2 regions of the Stenotrophomonas sp. 24(2023) genome follow, and region 1 is predicted to be linked to the other one. Evidence: riboswitches for the same ligand, from Rfam matches in the RefSeq annotation. Region 1 holds a riboswitch; the other holds the start of a gene.
The links. A riboswitch is a leader RNA that binds a small molecule or an ion and turns the genes downstream of it on or off. The one in region 1 is predicted to bind glycine.

Region 1 (3,620 bases):
CCACCCTCCCCACACTGGAGTGAATCGATGAGCCGTGATCGTGTCCCCCACCTGATCATCGTCGGCGGCGGATTTGCCGGCCTCTGGGCCACCCGCGCCCTGGCCGGCGAACGGATGCGCATCACCCTGGTCGACCGCCGCAACCATCACCTGTTCCAGCCGCTGCTGTACCAGGTGGCCACCGCCGGCCTGTCCGCACCGGACATCGCCGCGCCGCTGCGCCACATCCTCGGCCAGCAGCGCAACGTGGAAGTGCGCCTGGGCGAGGTGGTGTCCATCGACAAGGGCGGGCGCCAGGTCCACCTGGCCGACGGCACCGCGCTGGGCTACGACACGCTGCTGCTGTGCACCGGTGCCACCCATGCCTACTTCGGCAATGACCAGTGGGCCGAGGATGCGCCCGGCCTGAAGACCCTGGATGACGCCATCGCGCTGCGCCGCAAGCTGCTGCTGGCCTTCGAACGTGCCGAGGCCGAACCGGACCCGGCGAAGAAGGCGGCGTGGCTGAGCTTTGCAGTGGTCGGCGGCGGCCCGACCGGCGTCGAACTGGCCGGCACCCTGGCCGAGATCGCACGGCACACGCTGCGCAATGAGTTCCGCCATATCGACCCGGCCAGTGCCAAGGTGCGTCTGGTGGAAGCCGGCCCGCGCGTACTGTCCAGCTTCCCCGAGGTGCTTTCGCTCAAGGCCCGCCGGCAGCTGGAAAAACTCGGCGTGGACGTGCTGACCGGCACCCCGGTCAGCCACATCGATGGCGAAGGTTTCCAGCTGGGCGGGCAGTTCATCGCCGCGCGCACCGTGGTCTGGGCCGCCGGCGTTGCCGCCTCGCCGCTGGCACGCACGCTGGAGGTGCCGCTGGACCGCGCCGGCCGCGTGCCGGTGCAGCCCGACCTGACCCTGGACGGGCACCCGGACATCTTCGTGGCCGGCGATCTGGCCGCCGTCAGCCAGGCCGACGGCAAACCGGTGCCGGGGGTTGCCCCTGCGGCCAAGCAGATGGGCAAGCACGTGGCCGCGACGATCCGCGCACGGCTGCACGGCAAGCCCTCTCCGGGGCCCTTCAAGTACGCCGACTTCGGCAACCTGGCCACCATCGGCCGCATGGCCGCGATCGTGCACCTGGGCCGGCTGCAGCTGTCCGGCATCCTGGCGTGGTGGTTCTGGCTGGCCGCGCACGTGTTCTTCCTGATCGGTTTCCGCAACCGCATCGTGGTGCTGCTCAACTGGGCCGTGGCGTACTGGAGCTACCAGCGCAGTGCGCGGATCATTTTTGGCGATGACCAGGAGGATCGCCGGCCCCGGTAACTTGCTGCGCCCTATCCACGCATGGCGTGGATCTACCCGAGCAGGCAATCCTCCTGATCATGCTGGAAGATGATTCACGCACTGCACTCGACCGGTAGATCCACGCCATGCGTGGATGGCGGGCCTCTGCGTTGCGCCGGGCATTGCCTAGTCCGCTTTCGGCTTCGGGTACCACAGCGCGTTGACGATGACCCAGCGCTGGTCGAAGCGCCCCATGTGGAAGTAATCGACAAACCATGGGGTTTCCAATCGCACCGAGGCGGCATTGCCGGTCACATCGAGTACGGTGCAGCGGCGGTCCCATTGGTCCTTCGGGGTCTTCAGCGCCCCCTGCCGGGTCAGTGCGACCAGTTCCTCCTTCGACATCCGGCGCAGGCCCAGGCGCTCGTCGGGCGTATCCCCCAGCACCGCGCGCTTGGCCAGGTCCGGGTGCAGCGAACGGGCCACGCGCTGCGGGTCACCTTCCAGCTGGCCATCCACGTAATCGTGGCAGGTGGCCTCGATGGCGGCGATCGTGGCGGGATCGGCGGTGGGGCTGGCAGCGGCGGAAAGTGCAAACAGCAGGGCAACGGCGGACATCCGGATCTCCAGCGCTGAGGGCGGGGCGATCATCGCATGGGATCACCCCATCCACGCATGGGGTGGATCTACAGGGGGGCCGGATCCGGCGCCAGCAGCCAGGCCAGCTTGCGCTCGCGCGGCTGCTGCTTGAGCTGCCATTCGGCACGCGAGGCGGCAGCGCGATCCGGGTACTCACGCACGGCCAGGATGCGCAGCGGCGGACGGGCGCGGGTATAGCGCGCGCCCTTGCCGGCCTGGTGGGCGGCGAAACGGGCGTCCACGTCGGTGCTGATGCCGGCGTAGAAGCTGCCGTCACGGCATTCGAGCAGGTACAGGAACCACGGACGGAGGGACGGGGCCATGCCCGGATTATGCCGTGCTGCAGTGCAGCGGATATACTGCCCCCGGATGCAGGAGAGAGGCGCCGCGCTGGCGCCCGCCGAAGGCGCAGGCTCCCATGATCGCTCAGGCCGGTGGGCTGGAATCCCACCAACCATGCATCCGACTCGCCGAGCTGGAGAGAGGTCCCCGGGCATGCCCGGGACGATCCGCCGAAGGGGCACGCGGCCCACGCCGCTGAACTCTCAGGCAAAAGGACAGCGGGAGCGGCACCGGTCATCCTCATCCCGTCATTGCGCAGGCAATGGCGTGATGGGCGCATGGCCGGCCCATCCGCGCCCGGAGCCTGTCCCATGCTGCTGTCCATCATCTACCTGATCGCCATTTCCGCCGAAGCCATGACCGGCGCGCTGTCCGCCGGCCGCCGCCGCATGGACCTGTTCGGCGTGGTCATGATCGCCTGCGTGACCGCCCTGGGCGGCGGTTCGCTGCGCGACATCCTGCTCGGCCACTACCCGCTGGGCTGGGTGAAGCACCCCGAGTACCTGGGCTTCACCGTGTGTGCGGCGCTGATCGCCACCTGGGTGGCGCGCTGGATGCACCACTTCCGCCGTACCTTCCTGGTACTCGATGGCCTGGGCCTGATCGCCTTCACCCTGATCGGCTGCGCGATCGCACGCGATGCGGGCCACGCCACGCCCATCGTGCTGATCGCCGGCATGCTGACCGGTGCGTTCGGTGGCGTGCTGCGCGACATCCTCTGCAACGAAGTGCCGCTGATCTTCCAGAAGGAACTGTACGCGATCATCTCGCTGCTGACCGGTGCGGCGTACCTGCTGCTGCTGTACTGGAACGTGGCCGACAGCGTGGCCATCCTGTGCTGCCTGGGCGGCGGCTTCGCGCTGCGCCTGCTGGCCATCCATTACCGCTGGGAAATGCCCAAGTTCGTGTACCACGACGAGGTGCATTGAAGGGGCCGGGGCACGCCGCCCCGCTCCACCACCCCGGCGATGGACCTGGCGCTGGCGCGCATGCGCAGCGCCAGGCGCATCGCCGGTGCGGACGCGGACGCTGCCAACACAGCGTCCACCATTGATCGCGGCCGCACCCCCGCAGGCGCAGGCCGCCATCCACACGCGTGCCGCACTCAGGCAGCTTCGGACACCGTCTCCTCACGGCGGGCGCGAACGGCAAGGGCGAGCCGCTCCAGCACCTGCACGGTGGTGTCCCAATCGATGCAGCCATCGGTGATGCTCTGTCCGTAGATCAGCGGCTGCCCTTCCACCAGCTCCTGGCGGCCACCCACCAGATGGCTCTCGATCATCACACCAACGATGCGCTGTTCGCCGTCTTCCAGCTGAACGGCGATGTCATCGATCACCCGGGGCTGGTTGTCCGGATTCTTCAGGCTGTTG
Region 2 (3,620 bases), 700 kb from region 1:
TGCGTGGACGGGTAGGTGATCATGATCGCGGCCAGGCGGTCGCTGTACTTCTCGGCGTTGACGCGGATGTCTTCGACATCGACGTTGCCGTTGGCATCGGTCTTGGTCACCACGACCTTCATGCCGCACATCTGCGCCGAGGCCGGGTTGGTGCCGTGCGCCGAATCGGGAATCAGGCAGATGTCACGGTGGCCCTCGCCGCGCGAGCGGTGGTAGGCACGGATCGCCAGCAGGCCGGCGTACTCGCCCTGCGCGCCGGAGTTCGGCTGCAGGCTGACCGCGTCGTAGCCGGTGCATTCGACCAGCATCGCTTCCAGGGTCTGGATCAGCTCCTTGTAACCCAGCGCCTGGTCGGCCGGCACCAGCGGGTGGATCTGCGAGAACTCCGGCCAGGTCACCGGGATCATCTCGGCGGTGGCGTTGAGCTTCATGGTGCACGAGCCCAGCGGGATCATCGTGCGGTCCATGGCCAGGTCCTTGTCGGCCAGCGAGCGCAGGTAGCGCAGCAGTTCGTGCTCGCTGTGGTGGGTGTTGAACACCGGGTGGGTCAGGAATGCGGACTGGCGCAGCAGGCCGGTCGGCAGCGCGTCGGCGGTGCTGGCATCCAGTGCGTCCACGTCCAGCGAGGCACCGAATACGGCAGCCACGGCGACGATGTCGGCGCGGGTCGTGGTTTCGTCCAGGCTGATGCCGACCGAGTCGCTGTCGATCGCGCGCAGGTTGTAACCGGCGGCGCGGGCCTTGGCGTGGATCTCATCGGCATGCACGCCGGTGACGTGCAGGGTGTCGAAGAAATCACCACCCACCTGCACGCCGGCGTTGCGCAGCGATGCGGCCAGGATCGAGGCCAGGCGGTGGGTGCGGCGGGCGATGCGGGCCAGGCCTTCCGGGCCGTGGTAGACGGCATACATCGAGGCCATCACCGCCAGCAGCACCTGCGCGGTGCAGATGTTGGAGGTGGCCTTCTCGCGGCGGATGTGCTGCTCGCGGGTCTGCAGGGTCAGGCGGTAGGCCGGCTTGCCTTCGGCATCGATGGACACGCCGATCAGGCGGCCCGGCATCGAACGCTTGTAGGCATCACGGCAGGCCATGAACGCCGCGTGCGGGCCGCCGAAACCGAACGGCACGCCGAAGCGCTGGCTGTTGCCGACCACGATGTCCGCACCCCATTCGCCCGGGGCGGCCAGCAGGGTCAGGGCCAGCAGGTCGGTGGCCACGGCCACCAGGCCGCCGCGCGCGTGCACGGCATCGACCAGCGCCTTGTAGTCGCCGACCTGGCCGAAGGTATCCGGGTACTGCAGCAGCAGGCCGAAGGCCTCCGCGTCCAGCGCTTCGGCCGGGGTGCCCACGCGCAGCACGATGCCCATGGGCTCGGCGCGGGTACGCAGCAGTTCCAGCGTCTGCGGGTGCACGGCGTCGTGCACGAAGAAGGTGTCTGACTTCGACTTGGCCGAACGCTTGGCCAGGGTCATCGCTTCGGCAGCGGCGGTGGCTTCGTCCAGCAGCGAGGCGTTGGCGATCTCCATGCCGGTCAGGTCGGCGCACAGGGTCTGGAAGTTGATCAGCGCTTCCATGCGGCCCTGCGAGATTTCCGCCTGGTACGGGGTATAGGCGGTGTACCAGGCCGGGTTTTCCAGGATGTTGCGCAGGATCACGTTCGGCGTGTGGGTACCGTAGTAGCCCTGGCCGATGAAGCTGCGCAGCACGGTGTTCTTGTCGGCGATCGCACGGATCTTGGCCAGTGCCTGCACTTCGGTCATCGACTCCGGCAGTGCTAGCGGCGCCGGCGACTTGATCTTGGCCGGCACGATGGCGTCGGTCATCGCATCCAGCGTTGCGTGGCCGACCACGTCGAGCATCTGCGCGATTTCGGCGTCGTTGGGACCGATGTGGCGCTCGACGAACGCGGAATGGTGCTCGAGCTCACGCAGGGAGGGGGTGTTCTGGGACATGGCGAAGGATCCGTCAGGGAAGGGCGCACGCACGGGCGCAAGCCGCCGGCTGGCGGTCTTGCGGGGCGCCCCTCTGTCCTTTTGCCTGAGAGTTTGGAAGCGCGGAAAACCGCGGCTTCGTGCCCCTTCGGCGCCGGATCGAACCGGTCTCTCCAGAGTTGTGTTGCGGGTGGTATCGGGCCTGAGCGATTACGGGCGTTGCGCCTTCGGCAGCGGTGTTCCGCTTCTCCCACCATGTTGCCCGCCGATTATAGCCGGTTGGCGGTGCCGGTAGCCGGCGAGGGGCCGGCCCTGCACCGCTGCGGGGCTGAATGGGCGATGGCCCGGGCACGCGTTTCGTGCGCCGGCGCATGGCATTGGCGATCGGGCCGGCCTATCATGGCCAGACTCTCGTATTCATCTGGCGCCGTCCCCGCAGCAGGGGACCGGCGCCCGCCGTGTGTGCCGCGCACGGCCCTGTCGGACTTCTGCCCCATGACCGCCGCCGCCGCCCCTTCGACCCGACGCCTGGCCCTGCTTCTGGCCGGCCTGGCCATGTTCGGCCCGTTCTCCATCGACACCATCTTCCCGGCCTTCCCGCAGCTGGCCCAGCGCCTGGCGGTGGACGAGGTGGCGGTGCAGCAGACCATCAGCGTCTACCTGCTGTTCTACGGCCTGATGAGCCTGGCGCACGGGCCGCTGTCCGATGCTTGGGGCCGCAAGCGGGTGATCCTGGCGGGCCTGGTGGTGTTCGTCGGCGCCTCGGTGGGCTGCGCGCTGTCCACCGACCTGGGCACGCTGCTGGCCTTCCGCGCGCTGCAGGGCCTGTCGGCCGGCGTCGGCATGATCGTCGGCCGCGCGGTCATCCGCGACCTGTACCACGGCCACGACGCGCAGCGGCTGATGAGCCAGGTCTCGATGATCTTCGGCATCGCCCCGGCCATCGCGCCGATCATCGGCGGCTGGATCCTGCTCAGTGGCGCGGGCTGGCCGTTGATCTTCTGGTTCCTGGTGGTGTTCTCGCTGGTGCTGCTGGCCGCCACCGCGCGCTTCCTGCCGGAAACGCATCCGGTGCAGGCGCGCGTGCCGCTGTCGCCGCGTGGCCTGCTGCGTGACTACGTGCGCATCGGCTTCAACCCGCGCTTCCTGCGCCTGGCCCTGGCCGGCAGCATCAACTTCGGCGGCATCTTCCTGTACATCGCCTCCGCGCCGGTGTTCGTGATGCAGCACCTGCACCTGGGCGAGGGGGGCTTCGCCTGGCTGTTCATCCCCACCATCGGCGGCATGACGCTGGGCTCGTACCTGTCCGGGCGCATGGCCGGGCATACCCTGCCGACCCGGCAGATCAGCATCGGCTTCACCCTGTGTGCGCTGTCGGTGCTGCTCAACATCGGCTATGTGGCCCTGGCGCCGCAGCTGGTGCTGCCGTGGGCCGTGCTGCCGATCTTCCTGGGCGGCATGGGCATGGCGCTGATCTTCCCGATCCTGGCGCTGGCCGTACTGGACATGTACCCGCAGCAGCGCGGCCTGGCCTCGTCGCTGCAGGCGTTTGTGCAGCTGATGATCTCCACCGTGGTGGCCGGCGTGGTCTCGCCGCTGCTCAGTGGCAGCCCGCTGCACCTGGCGCTGGGCCAGGCGGCGTTCTTCGCCACCGGTTTCGTGTTCTGGATCTGGGAACACCGGCGCGAG

Region 2: linked by a shared signal. The riboswitch ahead of gcvP (aminomethyl-transferring glycine dehydrogenase) and the one ahead of Q9R17_RS06140 (trimeric intracellular cation channel family protein) in region 1 are both predicted to bind glycine.

What each region holds. Positions count from the first base shown of each region.
Region 1 covers NZ_CP133160.1:1,386,371-1,389,990, forward strand. Annotated here, with positions in the region: gene Q9R17_RS06125 (NAD(P)/FAD-dependent oxidoreductase) at 28-1,305, shown strand; gene Q9R17_RS06130 (nuclear transport factor 2 family protein) at 1,453-1,884, opposite strand; gene Q9R17_RS06135 (GIY-YIG nuclease family protein) at 1,953-2,228, opposite strand; glycine riboswitch at 2,268-2,357, shown strand; glycine riboswitch at 2,371-2,474, shown strand; gene Q9R17_RS06140 (trimeric intracellular cation channel family protein) at 2,559-3,176, shown strand; gene Q9R17_RS06145 (3-deoxy-7-phosphoheptulonate synthase) at 3,353-3,620, opposite strand, start outside.
Region 2 covers NZ_CP133160.1:683,148-686,767, reverse strand. Annotated here, with positions in the region: gene gcvP (aminomethyl-transferring glycine dehydrogenase) at 1-1,952, opposite strand, end outside; glycine riboswitch at 2,016-2,118, opposite strand; gene Q9R17_RS03105 (multidrug effflux MFS transporter) at 2,427-3,620, shown strand, end outside.